3 regions of the Lactobacillus sp. M0403 genome follow, and region 2 is predicted to be linked to each of the others. Evidence: riboswitches for the same ligand, from Rfam matches in the RefSeq annotation. Region 2 holds a riboswitch; each other region holds the start of a gene.
The links. Region 2 has a riboswitch for thiamine pyrophosphate ahead of H3T48_RS07540 (ATP-binding cassette domain-containing protein). Riboswitches for the same ligand answer to the same signal wherever they lie in the genome.
Positions count from the first base shown of each region.

Region 1 (10,520 bases), on a different contig from region 2:
GATAACATGGTTTTTGCAGATCAGTTAGAAGATGCACCATTAGCATTGGTTTCTATGAATCAAATTGAGGCGTATTGCTTTTCTTTTGAAGATAATCCAAAAGAACTAACATTAGGTTGGATGGGAGCAGGTGACTTGAGTAGATTAATGGAGTTACAACAAATATTGTTACTGTGGGCAAACAAGAACTTTCAAGTTTTATCTGGAGAGTTTGATTCGACCGATCAGCTTTCAATGAAAACATATCAGCAATATGCATTTGAACTTTGTCCAGTTTATGAGACATATTTAAAACGGCTATAGAAAAAGGCGCTATTACTTTAGTAATGAGCGCCTTTTTTCTATTAAAACTGATAGCGATATGAATAATAAGGAATTTCCCAAGTTTGCTTATTTGCTGGGACCAAATCATCACTGATTAAGTATTTTGGCAGAAGTGCTGTTGCTTTGCCTTGCTTCACTAGTTGCAAGATCATCTCGAGTGAATCAATTTCGATGATTTCGCTTTTATTTGATGCTAGCTGTAAAGTTAAATCTCGAAACGGACAATTGAAATCAGCGTTGATTGCGACAGGTATTTTCTTGTTTTCAGTGCCTTTTCCAGTTAAAAAGCAGGACTGCAAACTACTTTTCTCTGTTAATAGGTAGTTGGAGGAGCTGATTGGAACGAAAGTCATTACAATATCATAGGTCTTTTTAGTCAGCATTTCCTGAATCGCATCAGTATTTTTAATAATCACTTCGTAGCGATCAATTAAGAACTTGGTCTTCTTAGTAATCAGATAGCCAAAAAGAAGTTCAGCAATCAAGATTTGTGGTTTGCTGGTTGTTAAGCTTGCTTTTAAGTCCTGATAATTTTGTAAGGTTGTAGTTGCAAATTTATACATTTTTTCCCCACTGCTAGTTGGTCTAACACCTAAATTAGAACGAACAAAAAGTGGAGCATTAACTTCTTTTTCAAGGGCTTTAAGTCGTGCGGTAATATTTGATTGGGTATAGCCAAGCTTTAATGCAGCTTTGTTGATTGATTTTAGCTCATAAATTGTTTTAAAAATAGATAAATCGTTAAAGTTCATGTTACACCATATCATTAAAAGTGATAACCCTATTATAATCTCGGATTATGCAGAGCGATTTTTGTCTAATATACTAATTTTGTAATCAAAGGGGGAACTTAATATGACTACAAAAATTGGTATTAATGGTTTTGGCCGCATTGGCCGATTAGCTTTACGTCGTATATATGACATCGATAGTAAAGATTTGGAAATCGTTGCAATTAACGATTTAACCTCACCAGCTATGTTAGCACACTTGCTAAAATATGATACAGCACATGGAAATTTTAAGCACGATGTTTCTGCAACAGATAATAGTATCGTGATTGATGGAAAGAGTATTCCAGTCTATGCTGAAAAAGATGCAGCTAAAATACCTTGGGTTAAAAATAACGGAATCGAAATTGTACTTGAATGTACAGGTTTCTATACTTCTACTGAAAAGGCTCAAGCTCATTTAGCTGCAGGAGTAAAGAAAGTTTTAATTTCTGCTCCAGCAGGTAACATGAAGACAATTGTCTATAATGTTAATGATGACCAGATAAAGCCAGAAGATCAAATTCTTTCAGCAGGTTCATGTACAACTAACTGCTTAGCACCACTTGCTAAAGCTATGAATGATGAATTTGGCATTAAAGAAGGAATCATGACCACGCTTCATGCTTATACCGCTACACAACTGCTACAAGATGGTCCAGATCGCGGAGGCAATGTACGTAATGCTCGTGCTGCCGCTGCTAATATTATTCCACATTCAACTGGAGCTGCTAAGGCAATTGGCTTAGTTATTCCTGAACTAGAGGGCAGATTAACAGGTATTGCTGAACGTGTTCCGGTAATTACTGGTTCATTAACTGAGTTAGTAGCAGTTGTGGAAGAAAAAGTAACAGTTGAAGAATTCAATAGAAGAGTTAAAAAGCATACTGAGAACAGTGTAACTTTTGGCTGTAATGAAGACCAGATTGTTTCTTCTGATATTATTGGGACAGAATATGGTTCTGTCTTTGACCCAACTTTGACTCAGGTTGTTTCAGGTAAAGACGGTGGTCAAATAGTTAAAGGTTATGCTTGGTATGATAACGAATCAGGTTTTGTAGCACAGATGATTCGTACCTTGGAGAAAGTCGCAAAAACAAACTAAACTAATTTTAAAATCATATTCTAAATAAAAGTAAACTCCTAAACTGAGACCAACAGTTTAGGAGTTTTTTGGTAATTAAATTATATCAATCAAGCTATTAGCGTTGAACATAGAATATGTGTTAAGAGCTTATATATTTTATTTATGCCATGGTGCTTGCAGCATCTCAGTGACTGTTTGCTTTATATCATTACTTTGCGTAATCATAGAAATAACTGAAGCACCAGATGCATTGGTCTGTGCAATTGCAGGTAAATCTTTTTCTTCGATTCCACCAATTGCAACAATAGGTCTTGAAGAGTGTTTTACTAGTTTGCTTAGCCCTGCAAGACCAATTACTGGGTCGGCGTCATCTTTTGACTGAGTTGCAAAAACTGGGCCACTACCATAGTAATCAATTCCTTCAATTTGATTAGCAGTTTCAATTTCGGCTAATGTTGAGCATGAATAGCCGACAAACATCGTATTTTTAGCTTCTTTTATTACCTGGGAAATATTTTCATCGTCTTGACCTACGTGAATTCCTTCGGCATGGACACTTTTAGCAAGTTGAACATCATCATCGATGATAAATGGGACATTATATTTTTGACAAAGATGGTGTAATTCTTGTGCCATAGTTAGTTGCGCTGATTTGTCTGAAATTGAATTTATGCCTTTTTCGCGGAATTGATATGCAGTAATTCCAGCTTCTAGAGCTTGCTCGAGAAGACCTGGCAATGTTTGATTTTGTTGTAAATCTTGAGTACCACAAATAAAATATGCCTGTAGAAATTTAGAATCAAATTTTTCCATTTTTACCTCACTTATTTTGCCCAGTGGTTAAGAGGACCATGACCATGACCAACTTGAATAGTCTGCTCAATTGTTTTAGTAACATATTCTTTAGCAAGTTGCACAGCTTCAAGTAGCGAGTGCCCTAGCGCTAGCTGAGCAGTAATAGCGGCAGCGAGAGTATCCCCAGTGCCATGTGTACGCTTGGTGTAAGTACGTTCACCACTGAGCCAACAATCACTATTATCTTCAAGCAGAAGATAGTCATGAACTATTTTGCTATTGGAATGGCCACCTTTAATTAAAACATTTTTAACCCCTAAATCACGTAAAACTTGTGCCAGTTTAGGATAGTCTTCCTCATTCTTAGCATGAATTCCGGTTAGAACTTCTGCTTCTGGTAAATTGGGAGTAATTAAATTAGCTAGCGGCAGAAGCTCACTCTTAACAGTTTCAACTGCATCTTCACTTAGAAGGGGTGCCCCACCTTTAGCGACCATTACAGGATCGACCGTAATAGGTCCAAAGTCATATTTTTGTAGGTTAAGTGCTACTTGATGAACATGTGCAGCATCACCGAGCATACCAGTTTTACAAGCTCTAATTTTAAAATCAGAAGCTAAAGAGCTGAATTGTGCATCAATCATATCTAGTGGCATTAAAAATGAGTCTTGTACACCAAGTGTGTTTTGAGCAGTCACTGCCACAACTACAGCAGTACCAAATACATTTTGCATTTGAAATGTTTTAAGATCGGCCATGATTCCAGCACCACCACCTGAATCGGTACCTGCAATAGTTAAAACTTGTGGGAAAGAATTAATTTCTTCTGTCATTAAGAAGCCTCCTAATCAAACTTAGCGACATTTTCAATTTGAGAAATGCTTATTTTAGCTAGATAATCCATGAGATACATACTAAAGGTACCAGGACCAACTTCAGTATGTTCTTGTGCTAATAATTCACCTGTTGCTGAAAAAACAAGAGTTGCTGTTTGAGCAGCTTCAAATGAATCGGGACAAATTGCTGCAAAAGCGGCAACGATACTGGACAGCATATCACCCGATCCTACATGTGCCTGAAATAGTGGAGTGCCATTATAGATGTGAGCTGTTTTTTGCCCATCACTAATGGTGTCTGTTGCACCACTTGCAATAACTACACAGTGAAATTTTTTAGCAGTTTCTTGGGTGATTTGATCGACGTTTTCATCTCCAGTACCTGCATCAATTCCTTTGGCATTCCAATCAAAGCCGCCTAAAGCGGCAATTTCACCAACATTTCCACGAATAATACTGACAGGAAAATTAGCTAATAGATTATTAGCTGTATCTAAGCGATATTCGACTGCCCCTACAGCAACTGGGTCCAAAATGATGGGTTTTTGGTAACGAACAGCTAGCTGCATTAATCTGTTTATTTGTTCAATCTGCAATTTAGTCAAGGTTCCTAAATTAATAGCCAGACTTGAGGCCATTTGGACCATCTCTTCAGCTTCAGCGATTTCTTTACTCATAATTGGTGATGCACCAAGCGCATTTAATCCATTAGCCACATCCTGAACGGTGACAAAATTTGCAGCGTTAAGGACAACTGGGTTGGTTTCACGTAATTTAGTTAAAAGGTCAAGTTTCATTTATGTCTCCTAAAAATGCTTGCCTCGTTTTAAAGCTATGAAAAAAGCTTTGACACGATTTTAGGAGTGTCAAAGCAATTAAAAAGCCTATTTGACACGTTCCTACGCAAGGATTAGCTTACAGGTTCAAAGGGTTCAAAATATAAATTTTATCTCAGCCAAAGGCACCCCTCGTGTTATCGCTTTCAATTATACATGCTTTTAAAAACCAAGACAATAAGTATTTATCTGAATTTGCTGATAAAAAAATACTAGGGTAAACTAAGAGAAATTTAAACACTATATTATTATTTATTAGGTATTAGGGAGAACAAAGATGGTTGAGTTTACGGATCAACTGCATCAATTAGTTAGTGACTTGTGGATTAAAAGTGAAAAGCAGCCATTCATCATCGAATTGCAAAGTGGAGAATTACCACTTGCTAAATTTCGCTTTTATTTGCTCCAGGATCGATACTATTTATCTGAGTTTGCCAAAATTCATCAGTTAATTGCAGAACAAACTACAGATTTAAATATTAAAAACTTTGTGCTGGCAAGCGCAGAGGATCTTCAAGAATCCGAAGTAGAGGTGCGCAAGCAGTTTTTCAAAGAACTTAACATTACAGATGATGAAGTTGATACTACAATAGTTGCGCCAACAGCATATGCGTACGTTAATCATCTCTATCTAACATTACAAAGAGATGGCTTAGAAGCAGCTTTGTGTGCAATTGCACCATGTTATTGGCTTTATCAAGAAATTGGTCATAAAATGGCTAAAGTAGGATCCCCAGTGAAGTATTATCAAGAATGGATTGATACATACGACAGTGACTGGTATGCAGTTAATGTAAAAAAACTGTTAGCATTGATTAACCAGCTCGCAACCAATGTCCCTAAAAAAGAACTTGCTAAAATGAAGGATGCATTTTTAAGAAGCAGCTACTATGAACTAAGATTTTGGCAAATGGCTTATAATCAGGAAGAATGGAAGTAATTGATACTTATCAGTTGTATGATTTTTAATAAGCAAAAATAGCTCCGAAAATAATTCGGAGCTATTTGTTTATGAATGCTTTAGTTAATAAGTTTGAAATTAAAATCAATAATAAATTTTAGCTACACGCTCAACCAAGTTGGTTCCGTACTCAAATCCATTTGCTTCAATTTCTAATGTGTTAGTTTTAGAATTTTGCTTAAATTGGACTTCTTGCTGGTTATCGAGCCAACTTATACGGGTTATTGGGCGCGAAGGGTAATCATTAAAAATAAGTTTGCGATTTTCCTCACCGCCAAGTACAACATTACTGTTACCGATATTGCCTAAATTATCAACAAACAAGTAATCACCTTTGATAAAGTCATCATCATTTGAACATGTTTTATATGTTGGATGTTCAAAATTATTGGTATGATAGATTGCTTCGTGGTTGATGGCCATCCAGGCTCCGACTAGTTCAATCATTGACTGACAGTGAATATTTAGAGAACCATCGAATTCAGGTCCAACATTAATCAATAAATTTGCCCCAACTTTTCTAGTACGGCAAATTTGTTCGATTAAATCGTGAGCGGAAAGGTAGTTAAGGTCATTTTGAGCGTTACCCCAGTGTTTGTTGAGAGTTAGCGATGTTTCAGCGGCTAAATAGCGGTCATTTTGAATATGTGTAATGGACTTAGGATCACCACGTTCAAAGGTTAAAACATCAACATCTCTTCCTTCACTTGTTCCTTGCTTCTCTAAGCCCGTATTGTTAGTAATTATTGCATTAGGCTGTAGTTCCCTTATTTCATCATAAAGTTGCTGTTCTTGCCAATCAGCATTGGGTTTGTCCCAATTTCCGTCAAACCAAAAACCACCAATTTCACCATAGTTAGTACACAAAAGTTTAATTAACTCGCGTAGCTCTGATAAATAACCAGTAAAATCATTATTATATTTATCGTTATTCCAGTCATAGGTAGCATAATAAATAAAAGGAGAAATGTTTTGTCGATGGCATTCATCAGTAAAGATTTTAATTACATCTTTGCTAAAGGGAGTGTGAATGCTATCAAAAGAGTTAATTCCTTTAGTATCAAAGAGATAAAAGCCATCATGATGTTTAGCTGTTAGGACAATGTACTTAAAGCCACTCTTTTTTGCTAGTCTAACTAAATTACGAATATTTTCTTCTGCAGGATTAAATTCATTAAAAGCTGCTTGATATTCTGGGATATTTAAAATGTTTTGTGACCATTCACCCTTAGAGAACTTGGAATAAAGTCCCCAATGAACAAATAAGCCAATACCCATTTTTTCAAAGTTTGCGATTTTATTTTCTATTTTCATTATTTCTACTTTCAACTATTTGTGAATTGTTGAATCAACTAATAGTTTTGTGGGATAAAGTATTAGTTGCTCTGATTCTGTAATTCTTGCTTTAACTTTGCTAATTCTAAGTTAGTTTTGATCAATTCTGTTGCAAAGTCTAAAAAACTTTCAGCGGTAATCATCTGATCCTCAGCATGCATATACAGGGGATCAATTTTGCTATCACCTGTTTTGGCAAAATCTGATAGTGCTTTTAAGTGGCTGTTTTGAGCCTGCTTAAGCTCTTCTTTTGCTGAATCAAGTAATGGTTGTGGGTCTTCATTACCTGAGCGAGAGCGCGACACTGCTTCCATAATTTCAGCTTTTGCTTGACCAGAATGACTGATAATTTCAAAACTAATTTCTTCTAAACCTTCCATAGTTACTCCTTTAGTAATTGTTGAGGTCAATAAATTTAAATTTATCCCATGGCTTAATAAAATCAATGAATTGCAAATCGCTAGGAACAATTTGTGCAACAACATTTTTTAGATGGTCGCTGTTATCCATTTCTTGCTTAACGATATTTAGTTCGCCTTTATACTGATCGAAATCATTGTTACCAATTGTGATCATTCCGGGCTTTAACTGATCTACTGGATTATTAACAGGTAAATCCTGCTTATTATATTTAAGTTTTACAAATGTAGAACGAACGGCATAGCTGTTAATATCTCCACGGTTAAAGTGTAAGTTTTCTAAAACAATTTCTTTTTCAAGAGCAGTTGCAGTTGGAGTAAATTCGACGAAAAATTGTGGAACTTGTGAATCAAGTTTAGCAATTTTTGCTAGTTCATCATCACTAGCGAAGGCGTTACCAATAATCACATCATCAATTAGCTGTGTGTTGATTAAGTACTGTGCTTGCTTTTCAATAGGTAAATTGCGGTGAATTTCTAGCGTAGGCAAGCCTGCATTATATGGATGTGGTCCGATTTCTCCAGCGTTAGAAGATACAAAGGCAGCAGTTCTTATACCCATATCATGGTATTTGCGAGTGGTTTCCAAAAAGTAGTTAGTGTCTAGGCCAGTGTATCGTTGAGGATAAAAATTGTGGCAGCCGATAATTTTTTCTTTGTTTGGACTATAGCTAAAGATATTAGCCAAATTTCCTGTGTCATTACTAATGTTAACTTCAATTGATAAATCTTCAGGGTTATAAGTCATGATTGACTCAGGCATACCATCAAAATTTGAATCTAGACGTACAATATCGGCTCCAAGCTCTTTAAAAAAGGATAAGTCGTTGTAACTAACATTTAAGCTGTCAAATAAGCCTGGGTTAACGTCTAAGCTAACCCACATACCTTTTTCGTGAGCATGAAGCAAAACTTCTTTAAACTTATTTAGAATAGCTTCTTGATCGTCATTAAGCTCTAGTAAACTGGTGAAAAGTCGACTATATCCTAGTTCCGCAGCACGATCGATATAGTTGATACATTCTTTCACGCTACTTTTATTTGGATAAACCGAAATTCCGTACATTATTCTTTTGCTCCTTGCTCTAATTTCAGTTGATTATTATCGAACATCTTGAAGAATGGGTAGTAAATAACTAGAGAAATCAAAATGTTAACAATACATAAAACGATGGCGCGCCAATCAAATCCTGTTGCCATCCAAGCGCCAATTGGTCCAGGCAAAGTCCAAGGTGCAACTGCGGTTGTATAAGCTACAAGATGTAATTTCATTGCTACATAAGTCATAGCTGCCATTGCAGTAGGTGCTAAAACAAACGGAATAGCAAAGTATGGGTTCATAATGATTGGAATACCGAAAATCAGAGGCTCGTTAATGTTGAAAATTGCTGGTACCAAAGTTACAGCACCCATTGTTTTACTAAACTTAGATTTTCCAGCAAAAGCTAGGAGGATTGCGAGTGAAAGGGTAGCACCAGCGCCACCAATCCAAACAAACCATTGGAAAAACTGCTCTGTCATGAAGTGAACTGGAGCTTGACCATGAGCAACTGCAGCAACGTTGGCGTTAAGGTTAGCATACCAGTATGGGTAAAGAATTGGTGTAGCAATAACCATTCCGTGTACGCCAAACAACCAGATGATAGTGATTAAGAACACAGGAATGATTGCTGATAAGAAGTTATCACGGCCAAAGTAGCCAATTGGTGAGAATACCCAGGTTAAAATGGCATTAATATCAAGTTTGAAAATTTCTTTCAAAACAAAAGAAACAACAATAATTAAAATACCAGGAAGTAGGGCACTGAATGATTTACCAACAGCAGCTGGTACACCATCAGGCATTTTGATTACCCAATTGTGTTGAGTAAAAAGTCGAACAACTTCAGTCGAAAAGATTGCACAAAGAATGGCAGTAAAGAGCCCTTGAGCCCCCATATTACCAATTGACATGTAAGTTCCGGGTGCAATACCTGCCTTGGCTTTATCAAGGACAATTGGATTAATTGCTAGGATAAAGAAAGACATTTCGGCCAAAACACTGGTTGAGATTGGGTCAATTTTATAGTACTTGGATAAATGTGATGTAATTGAAAAAACACAGTAAATCGCCATCAAGTTGATGGAATAGTACATTGGCACTGATAGCATTGATGCATATGGTTGAATAAAGTTTTTCCAAGCATCAATTGGTAAGTTCAATAAAATAGTAAAAAACGAGCCAATAATTGATACAGGGATAATTACTGACATACCGTCTCTGATAGCAGTCAAGTATCGATTGTTAGCAACTTGTCCCATTTTTGCAGAAATCGTATCGAAATTCATTATTCGGTCTCCTTTACGATTAACTCATACAATTTGTCCACTTTAGCGGGAGTATACATTGTCATTGGAATCAAAACGAATTTGGCATTCTTTTCTGCTGCTACTTCTTCGAAATCTTTCTTTTTAAAAGACACTTGAGGTGCCAATAAGATTACTTGATAGTCGTTTTCATTCAAATCGTCTTCAACTTTGTCAATACTAGTTTCGTGGACATGCCAGTCTTGTTGATGGCCAGCAGCTTCTTTTGCTAAAGCTGTTGCCAAAATTGATGAACTCATGCCACCGCCACATGCTAATAAGATATTCATTTTTTCCTCCTTAACTTGAATCGATTCAAGTTTTAACAAAATAAAAAATTTAAATCTCATCATTTTTAAAACAATACAGATACTTTAAAAATGAATCATTTCAAATTATAGGTTAATTATAAGCTCATTAATAGTTAAAAGCAAGCGCTTTCTATTTTAAGTGAAGAATATTATTGCAATAGACGGTCTGAAAATCACTGCTATTTGGTTTGGATAAGCGATTAATTAATAGTTTTCCTGCTGTTGTGCCTATTTGATCCACAGGCTGTTCAATTGAACTTATTTCAGGGAAGAAGAGGTCATTAACAAAAAAGTGATCGTATACAAGAAATTCAATTTTAGGATGTAAGTCACTTTCACGATAGGCCTTGATTGCCCCTAGAGACATATAATAATTGATAATAAACAGAGCATCGAGATCTGGATTTTTAGCAATTAGCTCGTTAAAACCATCATAGCCTGATTGAATGGAATAGTCACCGGTCCAAATTGTTGTTTGATCACTTCGAATTTGATGTTCT
Region 1 covers NZ_JACFQV010000001.1:387,424-397,943, reverse strand. The annotation lists gene H3T48_RS01715 (hypothetical protein) at 1-303, shown strand, start outside; gene H3T48_RS01710 (LysR family transcriptional regulator) at 345-1,076, opposite strand; gene gap (type I glyceraldehyde-3-phosphate dehydrogenase) at 1,180-2,199, shown strand; gene thiE (thiamine phosphate synthase) at 2,338-2,994, opposite strand; gene thiD (bifunctional hydroxymethylpyrimidine kinase/phosphomethylpyrimidine kinase) at 3,006-3,809, opposite strand; gene thiM (hydroxyethylthiazole kinase) at 3,821-4,609, opposite strand; TPP riboswitch at 4,692-4,791, opposite strand; gene tenA (thiaminase II) at 4,926-5,588, shown strand; gene H3T48_RS01680 (alpha-L-fucosidase) at 5,694-6,923, opposite strand; gene H3T48_RS01675 (PTS lactose/cellobiose transporter subunit IIA) at 6,986-7,324, opposite strand; gene H3T48_RS01670 (DUF871 domain-containing protein) at 7,335-8,429, opposite strand; gene H3T48_RS01665 (PTS sugar transporter subunit IIC) at 8,429-9,691, opposite strand; gene H3T48_RS01660 (PTS sugar transporter subunit IIB) at 9,691-9,999, opposite strand; gene H3T48_RS01655 (LacI family DNA-binding transcriptional regulator) at 10,151-10,520, opposite strand, start outside.
Region 1: another riboswitch for thiamine pyrophosphate. It lies ahead of thiM (hydroxyethylthiazole kinase); the one in region 2 lies ahead of H3T48_RS07540 (ATP-binding cassette domain-containing protein).

Region 2 (10,520 bases):
AACTTATTACCATTTATTTTTTCACAAAAACAAAAAGACAATCTAAATTAGACTGTCTTTTTGCATTTAATTAAAAAGTTTTAGCGTATTAGTTGTTACTATTTCTATTTATTATATTCATTAACTGTGACAGCACCGTCAATCACGCCGCCATCGTCTGCAAGACTCATTGCTGCATTCTTTTCATCAACAACTAAGTCGTTACCTAAGTATTGCATTTCAGCAGGACTAGTATATAAATCAAGGCCTGCATTGTTCTCAACTTCAATTGTAAAGTCAGGGTCTTTTTGATCCAAAATCACAAATTGGAAACTTGAACCAACGGTGCATGTACCACCAACGTCAGAATATTTATTAGAACCATCATTCAGTGATAACAAAACTACCTGGCCATCTTTAACTTGGCCCTTAATCTTATCTGCAGCTTCAGGTTTGATATTTACTTTAACAGTTTCTGAATTACTCATAATAAAATTACCCCCTAATCTTTGTCTGTTTCCCTAAGTATAGGGTATAGTAAGTTGTGAAGTCAAAAATTATGTTTATTAATCTTGCAGCCTTTTTGCTAGCCAAAAATATATATTGCGAACACAGAAAAAAAAGCTCAAAATAGACTTATTGACTTTGGATGATTGTAATGTGTGAAAGGGGACATTTTATGACCGTCTTAAAAAAAGTTTTTAGTGACCGCATTTTGCAAATTACTGCAGTGGTGACACTGATAAGCCTTTTTTTCGCTAGACCACGTCTCGAAGACATTAATTTACATACGATTTTTTCTGTAGCTGCAATGCTAACTATCATTCAAATCTATGCTTACTTGCATGTTCTTGATGTTTTAGCCTATAAATTGACTAGTATTGCTGATAACATGCAGAAATTGAATATCTTGTTCACCTTATTAGCAATCATCTCTGGAATGTTCTTAGGTAATGACATAACTGCTCTTACCTTGATTCCACTATATTTAAATATTGCCAAAAGATGCGATTTACCACAAATTTTGCCGGTTACGTTAATTGGCATGGGCGCAAATATCGGCGCCGCGTTTACGCCATGGGGTAATCCACACAACATTTTTCTTGTCAGCAAGTACTCTGTTAATGCGCTTGAGTTTTTCTCGTGGTCATTGCCATTACTACTTTCTGCTTTGGTGATCGCATTCATTATCTTTCACTTTATTCCGCGCACCAAGATTCCAGTTCAAGATATTAAACAAATTGATATTAGTGTACGACCAACTGTTATCACTACCGCAGTTTTCGCTCTGTTCTTTTTGGGTGTCTTTAAAGTTATCAATGTAGTAATTCCAATGATTGTTGCGATTATCTTGGCTCTACTAATTAATCCCAAAATTTTACTAAAAGTGGATTACGCACTATTACTAACTTTTACCTGCTTTTTTATTTTCATTAGTGATATCCAACAGATTCCAATCGTCGTTAGTTTAATTCACGCAACGGTGAATTCTGAAACTTCTACCTACTTTACTTCCATCCTCTCAAGCCAAGTCATCAGTAACGTACCTGCAACTATCTTAGTCGGTAAGTTCACCACTCACGCCAAGGCACTGTTTCTAGGCTCTAATATCGGTGGCTTTGGCTCACCAATTGGCTCAATGGCTAACATGCTAGTACTCAAGACCTTTACACAAAATGCCTCAGTTTCACGCGGTGAATTTTTCAAAAAATGGATTGTGATGCAGTTCGCCGGTTTGCTTATTTTGACTTTAATTGGCTGGGTACTGCTCCTAGTTTAAAAGTTAATTATTTATTAGGTTTTACCAGTAAACGCTGTGTAAAGCCTTTTTTTATATTCAAGTGCACAGTTATCAGTTATAATTAACTAATATTATTCTAGGAGGAAAAACAATGTCTAATCTTACCTTAACAATTTGGATAGCAGTAATTATTGTCGTATTAATATTGGCAATTTATATCGCTATCTACAATGGCTTGCAAAAAGCCAAAGTATATACTGACGAAGCTTGGAGTCAAATTGATGTTCAGCTAAAGCGTCGTAACGACTTAATTCCTAACTTAGTTGAAACCACCAAAGGTTATGCTAAGCATGAAAGTGAGACACTAGAAAAGGTAGTTCAACTGCGTAATCAATTAACTAACATTCCTAGTGATGATCACGCTGAAACTTTAAAGGTATCGAATCAGCTTTCAGATAGCTTAAAAACTATTTTTGCTTTATCAGAAAACTATCCTGACTTAAAAGCAAACCAAAACTTTGCTAAATTGCAAGAAGAATTAACTAACACTGAAAACAAAATTGCTTATTCAAGACAGCTTTACAACTCATCTGCTGCTCTTTACGATCAAAAGCTATTAACCTTCCCTTCAAATATTGTTGCTGGAATCCACGGCTTCAAAAAGGTTGATTACTTGCAGACAGCCGAAGCTGAAAAAGAAGTTCCTAAGGTTAAATTTTAGATACTAATCTCATGTTATTTCAACAAATTGCTCGTAATAAACGAAAAACAGCTGGCATCATGGTGGTGTTTACGCTCATTTTAGCTCTTGCTGGCGTTGGATTCGGCTATCTTTTTGCGGACAATCCAATCTTGGGGCTGATTATTGCCCTTGTTGCTTGTGCAATCTATTTACTAATAGTTTTGCCCAATCCAGCTAACTTAGTAATGAGCTTGAATCATGCCCAAGAAGTTCATGAAGCCGACAATCCCGAGTTATGGCATGTTGTTCAAGACATGGCTCTTGTTGGTAAAGTTCCGATGCCGCGTGTTTTCATCATTAATGATGCTAGTCCAAATGCCTTTGCAACAGGGCGGGACCCTGAGCATTCAGCGGTGGCAGTTACACAAGGACTCCTCGACATGATGAATCGTGAAGAACTCGAAGGCGTTTTAGGACACGAAATCTCTCACATTAGAAACTATGATATTTTAGTTTCAACCATTGCCGCTGTTTTAGTAGGTGTTATTTCATATTTATCTGGTATTGCCAGCCGCTATATCTGGTGGATTGATGATGATCGTGATAGTGACAATGATAGTAACAACGCTATTGTAATGGTTTTTAAAATTGTTGCGATTGTCTTTGTTCTTATTTTGGGACCACTTTGTGCTAGTCTTGCGCAAATGGCATTATCGCGTAATCGCGAATACTTAGCAGATGCTTCCTCAGTCGAATTAACACGTAATCCGCAAGGATTAATATCTGCTTTGGAAAAAATTGATGGTTCCGATCCAATGAAACAAGCAGATCCAAGTAGCGCAGGAATGTACATCGAAAACCCACTTCATAAAAGGGGTACTACACATTTATTTGATAGTCATCCACCTACAAAGGACCGAATTGAGCGGTTAGAAAAAATGTAATTTTAGTTATTAAAAAATGCATCCCTTAATAGGGGTGCATTTTTTGCTCATTTTATTTCAGATTAATATTGGCCTGTCTAAACAGTTCAGCCCGCATTTGAACAGGCGTTTCATGATAGTACTCACCGAACTTTTTATAAAAGAATGATTTCCCATTATAACCCACTCTAGTAATAATTTCCTTGACTGAAATGTCGGGACGGGCAAGTAAATTGCGCGCTTCCTGCATTCGTCTCTCGTCAACGTGCTCGACAAAACTTTTACCAGTCTTCTGCTTAACCAAGGTCGAAAAGTAATTCGGATTCAACCCAAAATGCTTGGCCGCTTCATTCAAAGTAACATCGGCAAAGTTCTCATCAATGTATTGTTCCAAGGCTGTTTGTGCAAATTTAGGTGCAGCAGTCGGCGCCTTTTCAAAGTCCTTGTTTCTAAGTGCTGCTACAAATAAGATACTAAGCTCGGCAAGCACCATGTTTTCAACAAAAAGATTCTGATTAAGATATTCATCGATAATCTTTTTCATTATTTGTGCAGAGCTCGACATTGCTGAACAGTTTAAATTTAATAGTCTGTTTGTTGTCATTAGCTTACTGATGTGATCAATTACAGCTTTTTCTTGTTCACTAAAGTACTGTTTCTTTTTTAAAGTAAATTGTTCGGACAGCCTTTGACTAAGTTCTATTTTAACTAGTAAATCTTTTTTGCCCTGCTTTTCCACTTCATATTCACTCTTTTTTTGCAAAAGAATAATATTACCAGCAGAAATCGTGAACGCCTGACCGTTAATTTTGGTTTTTGTAGTCCCAACAGCTTCATAAAGAATCGTTAGTCCTGTTGTTTGATAACGATGGACCCCGCCGTTATGATTTTCGAGGTTAATTGTAAACAAGTCAAAGTCATTACTGCCTGGACTCAATCTTATTTCATTGGAATCAGAAGTAGTTGCATCAATTACACTTGTTAAATACTGTTCCTGTTTCACCGTTGCCATAGTTATCACCCGCCTATTAGTATCTTTTTTTCATAATTTTATTATATCGTAATTTTTAACCCTAAGTTGGACTTGAGCTATCATTTTTAACAAAAACCCGTATGCTTTTTTCACTTCTTGATGCAATCTAGACAAGTACTAGGTTCTTTTTGTATAATAATCATGAATATACTAAAGGGGTGCCGTTAGGCTGAGAATATACCCATTGAACCTGCTTTGGACAATGCCAGCGAAGGGAAACTAATTATTTTGCGCCGTTGAACATCATTGTTCAATGGCTTTTTATTTATCTTGGTAAGAAAAATTGATCAGAACAAACCAGCTCTCATTTTCATACGACGAGCAACAGAAAATACTTAATAACATTACACTCGAAATTCCAACTAGCAAATTTTCGCTACTCATTGGGCCTACTGGCTGTGGTAAGTCCACTTTGTTAAAAATTTTAGCCGGCCTTTATCCTAAATATGCTGGTAAAGTTAGTGGAACAGTTGAACTAGATGGATTACGTTCCGCGATGATGTTTCAAAATGCCGGTGAGCAGTTTACTATGGCAACTCCACGAGAAGAAATAATTTTCGCTCTCGAAAATTTACAACTAAGTAGTGATCAATATCTAGAGCGACTTAACGATGCAACCAAGTTTACGCAAATTGAACAGTTACTGGATCAGAAAATAACGACACTATCGGGTGGTGAGCAACAACGAGTTGCACTAGCTGTCTTAGTCGCAATGGATGTTGATTTGTTTTTACTTGATGAGCCGTTTGCTAGCTGCGATCCTGAAGCACGTCAATTTTTAATTACTAAATTGGCGCATTTAAGGGATAAAGGAAAAACGATTATTTTAACTGACCATGTTTTGACTGGCTATGAAAACATTTGTGACTACTTGTTTCAATTTAAACGTGATAATGTCACGCTGCTAGATGAAGCAAGTAAAAATGAACTATTGCATGATAGTCAACAGGAACACACTTATACTTTTGCCCTTCCTGAAAATGAAACTCCATGTTTTGTTTTAACTAATGCTCAAGTTGAACAAAATCGTATTCTGTTAAAGCAAGACCATCTAAACATCATTGCTGGCAAAACAACACTAATTACCGGTGCCAACGGTGTTGGCAAGACTTCATTATTTAATGTTCTGACTAAAATGCTCCCGTACAGAGGAAGTATTACCTACGACAAGCGGGAAATCCGTAACCAGACGACAAGAAAATACTTACTGGAAGTTGGGCAAATTTTTCAAACCGCAACTGACCAATTTATTGCCGTTTCGGTTGAAGACGAAATCAAGCTCAGTCTGAAGCAAGCAAAAGACAGCTACTTTACAAAAGAAAAAATAGCCGAGATGTTGGATTATCTCGACTTAAGTCAAACCAAAGATCAAGTTGTCTATTCTCTTTCAGGCGGTCAACAAAAGAAGTTGCAGATTTTATTAATGTTAATTTCCAGCCAAAAAGTGTTACTGATTGATGAGCCATTGAGTGGCTTAGATCATGAATCGGCACAAAAGGTCATGAACTTATTGCATGAGAGTCAGAAACAGCGACACCAAACGTTGCTTATTATCAGTCATGAATTAACTAATCTTGCCGACTGGTGTGACTACCATTTAATTTTTAGTAATCATTATTTAACGTACAGTAATAAGTGAGGTAAAAGATGAATCCTAGTTTCAAATTTCTTTTAGCACTAATCATTTCAATTGAGTTATCGCTTAAAACTAGTTTAACAACCAACTTATTGGTAATTGTTTTTGCTGTTGTCTATTTACTTACGCAAAAAATCAAATTTAAAAGTCTATTGTTCACCCTGCTTACGCCATTAATTGCGGCATTCACCATTTTTGCGACTCTTTACTGGTTTGCCCCGCAGCCTAACCTCGAAAATGCACTCAGTCTATCTAGCCGTATTTATGTCTACACACTAACAATCTGTTGCGTATCGATCAAAACAACTGCAGAAGAATTAGCCCGTTCACTCGAACAGAATTTTCATTTACCAAGTAAGTTTGCTTATGGCGTCTTGGCCGCATTAAATATCATTCCCCAAATGAAGCGAGCAGTTAAGCAAATTCGCATTGCTGGAATGATGCGCGGAGTTTACCTCAGTTTTTGGTCACCAGTTTTATACTTCAAAGCCATCTTGGTAGCGCTGAATTCAGCTGAAAATCTGGCGCAAGGAATGGAATCTCATGGCTACGTCGAAGGTGCGAAACGCTCGGTGATTGTTGCCGTGCCACTTAAAACCAGTGATTGGCTATGGAGTGGCGTCATCTTAATATTAGTCAACCTTGCACTGTTTACCTTAAAGTAACAAAAAATAGTTCCATCAAGTTAATACTTTTTGGAACTATTTTTATTTACTCAAATGAATTTCTCGATCAAACATGCTATTCATGCGTTCATTGAAGTTATGTGCAATGAAAACAACGGTGTTAGGCTTCTGCAGTAGTTGTTGCAAGATTTCCAGTGTTGCTGTTTGATCAATCGCGCTGGTTCCCTCGTCAATTAATAAAATATTACTATCATGGACCTGTGCACGTGCCAAAATGATTTTTTGTCTTTGACCACCGGAAATATTCAGCTTTTGTAGATTAATTTCAGTATTAAGACCTTGTGCAAAAGATGATGTATCAGTGAGACCCATATTTTGACCTACTATTTCAGCCAGACCATCCAGCTGATCGTTAAACATTGTAATATTACTTTTAACAGTGCTTGGGAACAAAATAGGATCCTGTGCAATATAACCAATCTTAGTAAGATCAGGTTCAATAATTTCACCTGCTTGATTCATAAACTCAAGTTGCCCAGAGCTAGGCGCAAGAAAGTTTAAAATCAATTTAAATAAAGTTGATTTACCTGCTCCACTATCACCAGTAAGTAAAATCTTCTCACCATACTTGACCTCAATATCTGGAAACTTTAGGGTTTCACCATTTTGAAATTTCACTGCTAAGTCCTTTGTCCTGAAGGCGTAGGGACTTTCATGGATTTCAGTTTCACTATGCTCTCTTACAGGTAAAGTTTCCGCGGTAATCTTGTCTCTCAATGAACTAGTGCCCTTAATTAAGCCTAGATAAAATGGCAAATATTCAATCCCAATAGACATATAAGTACTAAAATTACCGATAACGGCAATCGCACCGAAAGGAGCCATATGACCTTTAATTAGCACCCCTGTCCATACAAATAAGGCAAAAATCATTATTTGCGAAATACTACCAGTAATAATTGATAAAACTTGTTGTTTCGCAGTTTGGTTTAGTTTTGCATCCTCCAACTTTTTTGCACCTACATGCAACACCTTCATTAAGTGTTCGCCCGCTGCATAACGTTGCAATTCGGTAATTCCACTGAGCCATTTTTCAATCAAATCTAAATATTGACTATTTTTAAGCGACACATTCTCCATTGCCCTTTGAATTGGCTTATCAATTAGTTTAGGCAAAAATATTGAGCATAAGACTGTTAGTAGGGTTATCACTAACAGCGTCCAATTAATCGTCAACAATGCAATTACGGAAAAAATAATATAGCCAAGAAAATTACAGATAGTTGGTAGCAAGTTAAAGTACTGATCATTTACCATGTTCAAATCATTTGTCAGTTGATTCTCAACTTCAGCGACTTGATAAGTTCTTTTTTCATCATAAAGATGTCTAAGAATCTTGCCCCTTAATTGCTGATTAAATTCCCTAATATGAGTAGCTAGTAGATAGTTGGACACCATATCAAAAAAGTTGGAGAGCAAGTAGCCCAGTAATGAGGCAAGCACGATTATTAGCCAAGCCTTTTTATTATGGTCTCGTAAAGTGTTAATTTCCAACATATTAAGGTAAGCAGCAGCAATTAAGACAAAGGGCTGCATTAGACTTGAAAAGGCAATTACCCACACCCGTAAGCGATTCGTCCGATAAAATGTTTTAAAATTCATCTTTTTCCTCTTTGTTGCTTACTAATTTAATTTCTTTATCAAACATTGCCTTAACTTTATCGTTCAAATTATGAGCAATTACTACAATCGTTTTGTCAGAAGTAGTCAGCTCGTGCATGATTTTCTCTGTAGCAGCACTATCAATTGCACTCGTAGCCTCATCTAACAGAACAATGTCATTTTTAAAGATTTCTTCCCTTGCCAAAATAATTTTTTGCCGTTGACCACCAGAAAGGTTGCCTTGATCTAAGTCAACTTCAGTATTGATCCCTAGCGGAAAACGGGCCACATTTGATGTTAGTTGAACTTTGTTAAGAACGCCTGGTACCTGATCTAAAAGTTGCTTTTTGAACATCGTAATATTGTCAGCAATCGTACCAGGAAATACTTTGGAATCTTGTGCTAAATAGCCAATTTCATTTGGAGCAGGTGAAAATTGCTTGCCTTCTTCCGTTTTAAAAATAATTTCACCGTGATACGGTTTAATTTCACCTAAAATTGCTTTAAACAAGCTGGACTTACCGGTGCCACTATCACCGGTTAGCAAAACTTTTTCACCCTTGTTGATAACAAAGTCAGGATATTGAAGCTCCTTTTTTGACCCATATTTCAGCACCAAATCGTGGATTTCAATTTTATTAATCGAACTGTTTGAAACGGGTTTGCTCTGCACTTTTTCGGTCAATTGCTTAGTCTGATGATTGACGCTCAGCGTGGATCTAATTTTGACTGTAGCAGCCGTGATGGCCATAACTGCAGAAAAAACATTGTATGCAAAGGCTGTAGACGACAGCACTGCACCAATTTTGATATACCCAGCAAAAAACAAAACACCCGCCAGAAAAGCAATTGAGATTTGACCAACTGTATTGCCAACACCATTTATTGCACTAGAGTACATTTCTACTTCGGTCCGTTTCACCTTAGACTTCTCTAATTTGTCTGAATATTTGCTCAGCTTCCTGTTTAACATTGACCACGAATTATACCGTCGCAATTCATTTAAACCAGCAATCCAATCGCCGATTACGGTCAAAAGTTTTCCGTTTTGTTGGGAGACTTGCATATTTGCTTTAGCAGTTCGCTTTGCCATAACCTTAGGCAAATATAAGTCAAGAACAATGAAGAAAGCCGTCACTATGGCAAAAATCCAGTTAAGGTCAAAGAGTGCTCCCACCGACATTAAAATAATGAATAGATTACTCAAAATCTCAATCCAAGGTAGTGCATATTTACTGGTTAGTAAATCAAGGTTACTTTGTAACTGGTTTTGCATCTCCGCGGTAGTCAAATTGTTGGTTACATAAAAGTGCTTAACCATTTTGGTTCTTATTTCATCTACATATTCTTGAATTTGTTTATTAAATAAATAAGTAGCGATTGGCAAAATAAAAAAGCCAGAAATAGTAGGAATTAGTTCAATTACCTGCCAGTAAATAAAGCCGCCTAGGTTACCACTTCCCAAGTTGTTGATGGCGTATTGATAAATATATAGATCAAGCGTTCCAGTAACAGCGTATACGAAGTACAGCAAAATCACACAAAGAGCGCGCTTATTATTGACTTTAATCAGTCCTGATAACGTCATTGTGTTGCCTTCCTAATAAAATTAAATATTTATTAAATAAAAATAATACTATAGAAGAATCTGCTGTTTGTAAATAGTTCTTGGCTACTTATTTTTTAAACGCAACAATATTCCATCATGCTACCCTGAGAAATTGCACCTGAATTAAGGCTACACTAAAAGGCCTGATGCCGATTGAGTATCGACACCAAGCCTTAGTAAATAATCATCAATATTGTTGATTCAATTTTTAGACCAATAAGCTTAATACTATTTGCTTAAATTATACGCAGTTATTTGAGTCATAACTGGCTTATCTGCAGTTAAAACTATCCTTGGTTCATTCTTAGTATAGTAGCGTTCTGAAAAGACTAATTCCCCATCATTTATAAAGAACTCAACCGAGCTTGTATCGATAAAAATGCGGAGTTTAAGTTCATCACTTGTATTCACCTGGCCAAAGCGCTTAGCGTCATTGGGCTCTTTATCGCTGCGCTTTATAACGACTTCATTTGTAGCACTATTAAAAGTGAGCGTTAAGATGTTGCCCGCGCTTTCTTTCAAAGTAAATACTAGCTGCTTACCTTTCCAATTTTCTAATGAAAAGTTTAACAGTAGTTCTACATGTTGGGCGTCAAAAACATTGATCTGTTCATTTTCCACAGCAAGTT
Region 2 covers NZ_JACFQV010000006.1:30,136-40,655, reverse strand. The annotation lists gene H3T48_RS07565 (iron-sulfur cluster biosynthesis family protein) at 105-467, opposite strand; gene H3T48_RS07560 (SLC13 family permease) at 659-1,759, shown strand; gene H3T48_RS07555 (LemA family protein) at 1,872-2,441, shown strand; gene htpX (zinc metalloprotease HtpX) at 2,453-3,346, shown strand; gene H3T48_RS07545 (AraC family transcriptional regulator) at 3,399-4,337, opposite strand; TPP riboswitch at 4,503-4,594, shown strand; gene H3T48_RS07540 (ATP-binding cassette domain-containing protein) at 4,642-5,997, shown strand; gene H3T48_RS07535 (energy-coupling factor transporter transmembrane protein EcfT) at 6,006-6,659, shown strand; gene H3T48_RS07530 (ABC transporter ATP-binding protein) at 6,702-8,282, opposite strand; gene H3T48_RS07525 (ABC transporter ATP-binding protein) at 8,272-9,870, opposite strand; gene H3T48_RS07520 (sucrose-6-phosphate hydrolase) at 10,120-10,520, opposite strand, start outside.

Region 3 (10,520 bases), on a different contig from region 2:
TGAAGATTTAGACTAGTAAATTTAAAAATCAATCAAAAAGCGAAGTTCTTACTAACTTCGCTTTTTTGTATCTTACAAAATAGGGAAAATATTTTTTAGAACTCGATTACTGTTTAATTAAAATAAAAACCAGATAACCTTATTTAAAGGTTATCTGGTTTTTAGAAGATATAAAAGTTTTACTCTTTAGTTATCTTATTTTTTCAAAGTACCGTTTTCATACAATTTTTCGTACAAGTCAACCATTTCACCGGCTAAATCTCTGAAAGTAATTGCATTCATTAAATGGTCTTGTGAGTGAACTACTAACAAGGTGACTTTAGTATGGCCTCCCTGAGCTTCCTTGGTAAGCATACCAGTTTGAGAATTGTGAGCTTCATTTAATGACTCATCTGATTCCTTTAATTTTGCTCTAGCACCTTCAATGTCACCAGTTTTAGCCAAACGAATTGCTTCAAAAGCTAAACTCTTTGCATTACCACCATTGGCAATTAAACCCATTGCTGATTCTAAAGTAGCTTGTTCTTCTTGTTCAGGTGTCATATTTTCTGCCATCGTATTCCTCCGTTTTAACCGTTAATTAAATCTTCTGCTTGTTGTAAAACTTTTACGCCATCCATCATACCATAAGCGCGCATATCAATTACGGCAAAAGGAATATCTTTTCCATCTTTACCTTGACCCTGTACTTTGTTCTTGAAGTCACTTTCCATGTAACGAATTTGTGGCCCAAGTAAAATACAATCTGGATGATCCTGCTCAATATGTTGAGTAGCTTCTGAAGCTGGGCAAGCAAAAATATTTGCATCAATTCCTTGATCTTTAGCAGCTTGTTGCATCTTGGTTACTAGCAATGATGTACTCATTCCTGCACTACAATTCAGCATAATAGTTTGTTCTGCCATAATAATTTTTTCCTCCTAAAATGTATCCGTAATTTAATTACATTATAACACTTTTAGGTTAGCGCTTACTATCAAAAAGATAATATTTAATCCTATTTTCGTCTTTAATAAAAAATTGGTTTACTACTTAAAAAGTAGTTACAACAACGAAAATTCCCACAACTAATAAAATCAGCCCGAAGAATAACGAAAAGGCCATCGAAGCTGGGGCGAAGCCATTGCTAGTCCCATTTTTAATTACACCCTTGCTATATCTTAAGCTGAAAAGCAATTCAACTACACCTAAGATAATTAAAACAATTCCAACTAAGCGACCAGTAACATTGCCCTTTAATAAGGTTGCCAAACTAGAAGTTAAAAGCATGATTCTGTCCTCCTCAATTAAGTAAGTATCTTTATCTTTAGTAAAAGATTAGTAATTGAAAGTTATTAGACTTGCACTGTCTTTTTCTAAGGAGTGGTACTACATCTATTTATACTTTTATGATAGCACTTCCAGCAAATAATGGCTCATTTTTAGCAAAAAAAAGCCATATCTCGGTCAAGTACCGAAATATGGCTTTTGAATCATTTTTTTAATAAGATTATGGTTTAATACTCAAGCAAACGGTAGTAGCGTCTTGTTTTAGCAGATTTGCCTGTTTTAATTGAATACATGTTGAAAAGCGTGTCAAAGTAATGGTTTAAAGCATAAGCTTCAATGAACACCTGTAAGTCACTATCAAATTTATCTAGTTTAAAAACCTTCATATCAATGATCAAAGGATTTTTAGCAAATTGTTTAACAAAGTTTACTACACGCATGTCTTCTTGGCGATTCGAATTACTGTTAACAACAACACTAACACTTTGATTATTATCAATAATTTCAAAAGGTCCATGGAAAAACTCACCAGAGTTAATTGCTTGTGCTTTAATGTGCTGAATTTCTTCCATTAAGTAATTTGCAAAGCAGCAAACTTCTCCCCAAACATTTCCTGAACCAACCCACATTTGCATCTGATCAATATCAGTATTATTGACGTGATCTAAGGCAGCAGGAACAAGTGCTTCTATCCCTTCAGCTACATTTTGTGCCATTTCTTTAAGCTGCTGTTTTTGGCTTTCATTTGTTTTATTATCTGTCTCTTGTGCAAAGTGAATTAAAAACCAACCTAATTCAATTAAATTTGCATCCGTATCAAACGATTTAATACGCTCATCAATAAGACCTTCTTTTTCTAAGGTACTGTTTTCGTCTCCGATAAAACTAATAATCGTTGACTTAGGAAAATCTTTTCTGATTTTTTCAATTGCTTCAACCAACTCTGTCGTTTCACCGGTTTTTGTACCAGCTAAAATTAAACTATCATTGGTTATATCATCATGATATAGGTCACATAATTCTTCAGGTGTAGTGACAACAAAAGGAATAGACAATTTTTTAAACATTAACGGACGTAAGTTAACAAACTTGGTATATGAACCTCCACATCCAGTAAAGAAAATATTTTTGATATCCTTTTTTCTTAATTTTGCTAGAACTTCATCAACGTGATCAAGTTCCTTCACGGCAGAATTATAATTAGTTAAAAACTCATTTTTATCGAAATACATTTATTTTTTCCTTTCAATCCATTAAGGCTTTAAGAAACCACAGAATGTGCCCAAAATACTAATAGCTAAGATTGCTAGCAAAATCCACATCATCTTGACATGCTTTTTCTTTAGTAACCAAGCAATGAAAAAGGTAATTGCTAAAGGCATTAAATCGGGCATAATTGAGTTAAGCAATGACTGAATTGTTTCGGGATTTTTACCACCACTAAGTTGAACAGGGATATTAATAACAACCATTGAAGCCACCATAGCGCCAATAACAGTATTTCCCAAAATATTAATGGCATACGTAATTGAATTCATCAAGCCAGATGCCATCTTGTCTACAAATGTTGTTCCTAACTTGTAACCCCACATTGTGCCATAATATCTAACTAATAAATTTGGAATGTTATAAATTAGAATGAACAAGATTGGTCCCAAAATGCTTCCTTTTTGAGCAAGAGAAACACCGATACCACTCGCAATAATTCTTAGACTACCCCAGAAAATTGAATCACCAATCCCTGAAAGAGGGCCCATTAATCCAGTTTTCATTGTGTTAATTGAACTAGGATCAAATTCTGGATCATTGGCATTTTTTTCTTCCATTGAGGCCAATACACCAGCAATAAATGGTGATGTGGCTGAAGTACAGTTAAAAAATTCAAGATGCCGCTTAATTGCCTGTTTTCTATCTTCTTTTTTGTCGTAAAGCTTATTAATAATTCCCGTCATAGTATAGGCAAAACCCATACTCATCATTCGTTCATAATTAAATGATGCTTCCATTGGCATGCTACGCCAAAAAATTCCTTTTAAGTCTTTTTTGGTGAGTTTCTTTTCCTGAGTATTCTCTTTAATATTAGAAGTCATCTTCTTGCACCTCCGTAGCGCTATTTGAGTTTCCACCATTACTGTTATGAATTTCTTCAGTAATCAGATACATGATGCCCGCAAAGATAGCTCCAATAATTGATGCTGCAATCATGTCTAGCTTCAAATATGCCGCACAAACAAATCCAATAAAGAAAAATGGTGCAACTTTTTTCGAGAAAGTCATGTTAATTAACATTGCAAAACCAACGGCTGGCAAAATTTGCGTAGCAACAGTTATACCGTCAATCAAAAACTTCGGAATCAATTTAACGAATGCACCAACTAAGTTGCTACCAAGAGCAAACGAAATAGTCGTTACTAGTGCCATCATAATGACTCTCGTGAATGATGCCCAAATATGCATATTTCCTGCTTTAGTCACTTCACCTTGGTCCGCATAATCATCTGCTTTATGTGCCATTGCAGGGAAGATAACAACATAAAGCAAATTTTTAATTAATAACCCTAGGGTTGCAATTGGTAAAACCAATGTAAGAGCCACACTGACTCCATAACCATTTTTTAATGCTAAAGCTGTTGCCAAAATTCCTCCGATTATTTCATCAGGAGGGACGGTAGCTCCAACACCCATTAAACCTAGAAAGGCTAATTCAAGTGTTGCTCCAATAATTAATCCTTGTTGGACGTTTCCAAAAATCAAGCCAATAAATAAACAAGTAACAATTGGTCGTCCAATAAAAGATGAACCAAGAAAATCTTGCATATTAGCAATTAAGGAAACAAGAAAGATACCAATAATTTGTAAAACCATTTTTTTCTTCCTCCTAATTAATCAGTGAAGAAAATTCTGTATCAGGATCGCCTGGCGCCTGTTTTACAAGAACCTTTACTCCATCATTTTCAAGTTCAGTAAGTTGTTCAATGTCCTTCTTTGTTACATAAACTGACTTTGCAATGTTAGTTGAACCCTCTTTTTCACTCGATAATCCTAAGTCAATTAATTTTATTTCAGGAACAAGTTTAGCCAAACGGTACGCGTCATTGATGGTTTCAACCACGATAAAAACACGATATTTATCAGTTACGCCACTTGCGATTGCTTTAGCAGAATCCTCTATTGTTTTAAATATCAACTTAGCATTCTCTGGTTTAGCCAATTGAAATGTCTTTTTACGAAAACTATCTCCTGCAACCTCATCATTTGCAATTAAAACTGCATTAGCCGATAGGTTATTGGTCCATGCGAAAGCAACCTGTCCGTGTAATAACCGATAATCAATCCTCGTCATCGCAATCATAATTTATAATCCCCTTTCAAATTAAAAATCTTCTTCTTCATTTTGATCTTTTAATTCAACTAGCTGTAATCCTTCTCTACCTGTTTCAACTAAAGAAGCTAACTTAGCTTTAATTTCTTCCAAATCGTCATCTGGATAAGCAATTGAATAATTAAGCAGTTCTAATACAAAAGGCAAATTCATACCAGAAACAAGAAACCAATTTGGTTTTTCAGCAACAAATTTGGTAAGCTCATTATTAACAGAACCACCCACAACATCAGTAACAAAAACAATTTTTTGATTTGAAATCTCATCAGTTGTTTCTTTCAATTGGTCGCAAAAGTTAACACTATCATCTAAATATGCAGTTATGTAGTGCAGGTTTTTTGACTTTCCCATAATAAGTGAAGCAGTATCATACATTCCACGAGCTAAAGTGGAATGGCTTGCTAATACTATTTCCATGCGACTTTCCTCCCTTCTTTTCTTCATAACTTTAATTTAGTACTTAATATTATTTTAGGCAATAGAAAAAGGAACCGCTTTCTAAAGTAGTTCCTTTTTTGCAACCAATTTTAAGACCAATTTATCTTTTTACTTTTATTTTATAGCTAATAAAATCGGGGTTATACCATGACTTTGTGTATTCAACCATCTCTTTTTTATCTGAAAAACCGCGATACTCCAAGAATAATAAATAGGCGTATTTAGATTTATCTAACTTAATTGTATCCTCTACAAACTGATTGTCACTAATTGGCCGAGCTTCAATTCTAGTCTCAAATTTTGTCGGTTTATGATTCTTAAAGTCCATATAATCGTATAAAGACATATTACTAAAATCATATCGGTGTGCATCTTCAAACAAACTAAAAGGAATATACGATTTCTGAACGGCCACAACAGTATTGTCTACTATGCGTGTTCTAATTAGTTCATAAAAGTCGCTATATTTATCATCAAAAATAATAGCTAAATCTTTATTATCATAGATTAATTTAAACGACTCTACTCTATTGACCACTTCTTGGCGATTAATTTTAACAAGCTGTGTAAATGAATTCGGGGAATCATCTCCTATTTCAAATGAGTTATTTACATTCTCATTCACTAGATACGTTCCATCTCCCCTTCTTTTTTCTAAAATATTATCTTCAACTAATGAATTAATTGCATTTTTTATAGTTGAACGTGTGTAGCCTAATTTCTGGGCAAAAACTCGTTCATTCCAAATTTTAGAGTTTGGTTTAAACTCGCCGCTGGCAATTATGTCCAATATTTTTTTCTTGGCTTCTTGATATAAAAATGAACTCATAGCTACCCCTTTTGCAAACAAAAAACATCAGGTAACATCGCATCTTCCTCATACCTAATTATGTCATTATTCGCATTAACAAAAAGAGCCTTTCGTAAGATAACTTGAAACTTTTCTTGCGTTTGATTGCTTAAAAACAATTTTTCTTCGTCATTACTGGGCCAAGTAAGCATAATATCATTATAAATTTCTGTACTTTTTTGTATTTTGTCTGTTTCCTCTTCAATATCATCAATACGTGGATTGCTAATGAACTTTTGTGGGATTATTGAAGTAATTACAGAAACTATTTTTCCATTTTCAATAATTGTAAAAAGTCTTTTCCTCAATGATCCAGTTTCTCCTTTAAAAATGGAATTATAAAATCCAGAAGCCTCGATTGTAGTGTCCGAATATATTTTTACCCTAATATCTTTATCAACTACTTGAAATTCAAATGGTGTTAAATACTTCTTTAAATCAATTATTTTCATTTAGAGGCCCTCCACATTACTTCTCCTGCTGCGCAATAAAAATACTGAATCTTTTATTAGGTTGAAGTTTACCATTATTCATATTTTCTACCAAATACTATTTTATTCTTCCTGAACACAAAAAACGATTAGTTTAATTTATCAAGTCTTTTATTTTTTAGACTTATTAAGTTGTAATAAATTTTAAAAACTCACGTAGAACCTTTCTTTTTCCCCTAAGTATTGGTAATTCAAGGAAAAGTAAAGTAAAATGTTTATTGATAAAAAAGGAGTAGCTCTATGTCTAAACTTGAAAAACCTGTTGTGATTGGAATTACTGGTGGTTCTGGTAGTGGAAAAACAACAATTGCCCATAAAATTGTTGATCAAATGCAAGAAAATGAACATGTCTTGATTATGACGCAAGATTCCTACTACAAAGACAACACAGGCATCCCAATGGATATCAGACAGAACATTAATTATGATCATCCCGATGCCTTTGATGTTCCCCTTCTAGAAGAGCAAATTGGTTGTTTGTTAAAGCATCAACCAATTGAGATGCCTGTTTATGATTTTAAGGAACATACAAGAAGCAAGAAAACAATCCATACGGAACCTGTTGATATTATCATTTTGGAAGGTATTCTTGTATTAGCTAGCAAGGAAATCCGTGACTTAATGGATATTAAAGTATATGTTGATACTGACGACGACATTCGTTTTATTAGGCGTTTAGAGCGCGATATTAAGGAACGTGGTCGTTCAATTGATTCGGTAATTGAACAATACCTTGATACTGTTAAGCCAATGTACCACCAATTTATTGAGCCAACCAAACGCTATGCGGATATTATCATCCCTGAGGGTGGCGAAAATAACGTTGCAATTGACATGCTGACTACCAAGGTCCATTCTGTCTTAAGTCAAAACGCTAAATAATTATCTCAACATAAAAAGACCAAGTTCATTAGAACTTGGTCTTTTTTTTTAGTCAATTGCTAGACGTTCGATTACTTCGGTATATTTTGGATACTGCGTTAACAATTCTTTTCTCTTAAGCATCTCAAAGTCATGATAATCAAAACCTGGTGAAACAACACAGCTAACTAAGCAAAAACTGTCAGGTTTAGTTACTTCAGAAGCAAAAATCGTTTCTTTAGGTACTTTAAATTGCATCACTTCACCCTTGGTAACATCCTTACCTAGTCTAACAGCTTGATACTCTCCTTCGGGTGAAATACAGTGGATGGTGATTGGTTCCCCATCATGGTAATACCACAGTTCATCGTGATTTAAACGGTGAAAATGAGAGCAACTGGTATCATCTAGTAAGAAATAAATTGAAGTGTAGTAATAGCGATCACCTTTACTATCTTCAGCGTAAAACTGCTCGTCACTAGTATAAATTTGGCGAAACCAGCCACCCTCTTGGTGGGGTTCAAGGTTTAAATTCTTGATATAATCTTCGCGATTCATTTTTTCTCTTTTCTTCAAATACTATTTATCACAGGCAAAAAACTAAACTAAGTAAATGTTTTGCATCTGCTCCTTAAAATCAGCTGGCAAGTCAAGACCTTCCACAAAGTAGCGGTCAAAGTCGCCATAGTTCTTTTGGACAGTTTCAAAGTAACGTTCCAAATACTGACGTTCAACCGTTAAGGCAATCGCAACATCTTTGATATTCTTAGGATCCATTTTGTCTTTTAAATAGTCCAAAATTTCTTGATTTGCTTCTTTACGAGCCTCAATTGTTTTCAAGTAATCTTCAAAAATTTGGTCTTCGCTAACATCCAAACTCTTCAAGATTAATGCTGCTGCAACACCAGTCCTGTCTTTCCCAGCAAAACAATGAAATGCAACTGGTACAGGATCATTAATTAGGTCCATCAGAAATTGATGGTAACCTTCACGTGCAGAATTTGATAAGGCTAGCTCTTCGTATGTCTTGAGCATATCAGATTCCACATGACTGTTAGCCGAAACAATTTCATCTACACTTGCCTGATTTGTACCTGAATCTTTTAAAACATCTAAAATCACATAATCAAGACCTGGCCAAACATAGTCTGGGTATTCTTTTCGTTCATCATCACCACGTAAATCAACAAGTCTCTTAAGTTGATAATGATTTTGAACCAAATCTTTTTGCTCGTCGGTTAAATCAAATAACTGACCGCAACGAAAAAGCATCTCCTCTTTAACCTTTTTACCTTCGGCACCAACATAGCCACCTAATGAACGCCAATTTGTGATATTCTCTGCCATAATTCTCCTTATAGTATCTTTGCACTCTACTTACTCATATAAGCATTAATTATAATTTTTCTTCACAATTTAGTCCATGGCTTTTGTAGCATTAAAAAACGCTAATTATTATTAGCGTTTACCTTATTTAGTCAATCTTAGGCTTTAGTGCTCTATCAAATAAGTTGGTAATTAGTTTAATCAATACCCCATCAAAAAGCAGCGCCGATAGCAGCATTGTCACAAACATAATAATTTGCAGTTTAACGCTGAATTTACTCCAGCCATATAAAAAGTATGTTGGTATAAAACTACCTAGCCCTGCAAAAAAGGCACCCGTTAAAACACTTTGCCAAGAAAACTTTTGATATCTTTCTTTTTTAGGGAAAAAGCCAATTTCATTAGTAGCGCCTTGAATTAGTCCAGAAAGGACCGTTGTAGCGCCCCATTGACCACCAATCACCATTTCCACAATTGCAGCCAAAGTTTCACCAACAACGCCAGAGCCTGCTGTAGGTACAAAGTACATTGCAAGGGGTCCTGCAAGTAACCAGAGGCCAGAAAAGACTGCATCAGTCACTGGTGCGTAGCCTGTTGGCAATAACATCATTTTTACCAGGTTAAACGCCCAGTTAAACCCATAGGTGTAAATTACCCCTAAAATAATTCCAATTAACGCAAGTAAAATAATCGATTTGACATTCCACTTTGAAGATCTTGTAAACATAAAAATACTCCTAACAAACTTCACCAGTCATTAGGAGTACATGAAAAATCTATTTCAACACTTCCCTAGCGCAGGTATTATCCCGTTCAGGTTCAGAGGGTATTTCTCAGCTAAATGTGGCACCCCTAGTGACTTTATTTTTTCTATTATAACATAGCCAAGTATGCTTGACTTAAAAGATTAGTAATCAACCTTGAATTTAAAATTGACTAAAACTAGCTAATTTCTCTTTGGTTAAATCACGGATAATAGCAACAGTTAAATCAACTGATGCCTTGAAGTCCTGATATGCACTAAAGCAATATGGTGAGTGCTCATAACGTACAGGAATTCCAATAACAATTGTTGGTGCACCATTTTCGTAGTAAATTGCTGCACCATCTTGTCCACCACCAGTACGAACTGAACGAGTGTAAGGAATATTGTTTTTATCAGCTATATCACAGGCATATTGTTGGAATTTAGGATTAGGTAAAAACGATGTATCCATGTCACGAAGCATTGGCCCACGTTTTAATCCAGTTTGAGATAACCATTCTGGAGTAAAGGTATCATCAGCGGGACATGATTCAAGAACGATTGCCAAGTCAGGCTTAACAGCCTTAGCAGTAACATATGCCCCTCTTAAACCAACCTCTTCTTGACTAGATAAGGCAGCAACTACGTTAAAGTCAACTTGCTCACCATTTAAATTGTCAAGTACATCAGCCATTGCAGCAGCACCAAAACGATCGTCAAAATCTTTACCAAAGAAAAGACCAGTTTTTTCATTGTACTCGCATTTTACATCGACAAAGATTGGGCAGCCTGTATCAATTTGATAATCATTAATCGTTTCTTCACGTGAACTTGAGCCAACATCAATCGACATGTCTGCAACATCGGGAACATTATTACGTTCTTCTTCAGTCATAAAGTGAGGCGGCTTAGTTGCAACAACGCCAGGAACATATTCACCAGCACGATTTAAAATTTTAACCCGCAAAGCTGGAATATTATATTTTACCCAACCACCAAGTGGGACAAACTTAATCATTCCGTTTGGTCGAACAGCCTGAGTGATAAAGCCAACCGAATCTGAGTGTGCATCAAGCTGAATAACTGGACGATCTGGTTGATTCTCCTTTTTTGAAGCATATACGTTCAACATTCCATCCACTTTAACATCGGCAATGT
Region 3 covers NZ_JACFQV010000004.1:181,363-191,882, forward strand. The annotation lists gene H3T48_RS06520 (6-phospho-beta-glucosidase) at 1-16, shown strand, start outside; gene H3T48_RS06525 (PTS lactose/cellobiose transporter subunit IIA) at 196-555, opposite strand; gene H3T48_RS06530 (PTS sugar transporter subunit IIB) at 570-905, opposite strand; gene H3T48_RS06535 (hypothetical protein) at 1,033-1,269, opposite strand; gene H3T48_RS06540 (SIS domain-containing protein) at 1,497-2,501, opposite strand; gene H3T48_RS06545 (PTS system mannose/fructose/sorbose family transporter subunit IID) at 2,523-3,359, opposite strand; gene H3T48_RS06550 (PTS sugar transporter subunit IIC) at 3,349-4,134, opposite strand; gene H3T48_RS06555 (PTS sugar transporter subunit IIB) at 4,148-4,621, opposite strand; gene H3T48_RS06560 (PTS sugar transporter subunit IIA) at 4,643-5,068, opposite strand; gene H3T48_RS06565 (GntR family transcriptional regulator) at 5,190-5,918, opposite strand; gene H3T48_RS06570 (hypothetical protein) at 5,921-6,391, opposite strand; gene udk (uridine kinase) at 6,671-7,312, shown strand; gene H3T48_RS06580 (cupin domain-containing protein) at 7,361-7,867, opposite strand; gene H3T48_RS06585 (tyrosine-protein phosphatase) at 7,892-8,638, opposite strand; gene H3T48_RS06590 (ECF transporter S component) at 8,766-9,344, opposite strand; TPP riboswitch at 9,390-9,481, opposite strand; gene H3T48_RS06595 (M42 family metallopeptidase) at 9,544-10,520, opposite strand, start outside.
Region 3: another riboswitch for thiamine pyrophosphate. It lies ahead of H3T48_RS06590 (ECF transporter S component); the one in region 2 lies ahead of H3T48_RS07540 (ATP-binding cassette domain-containing protein).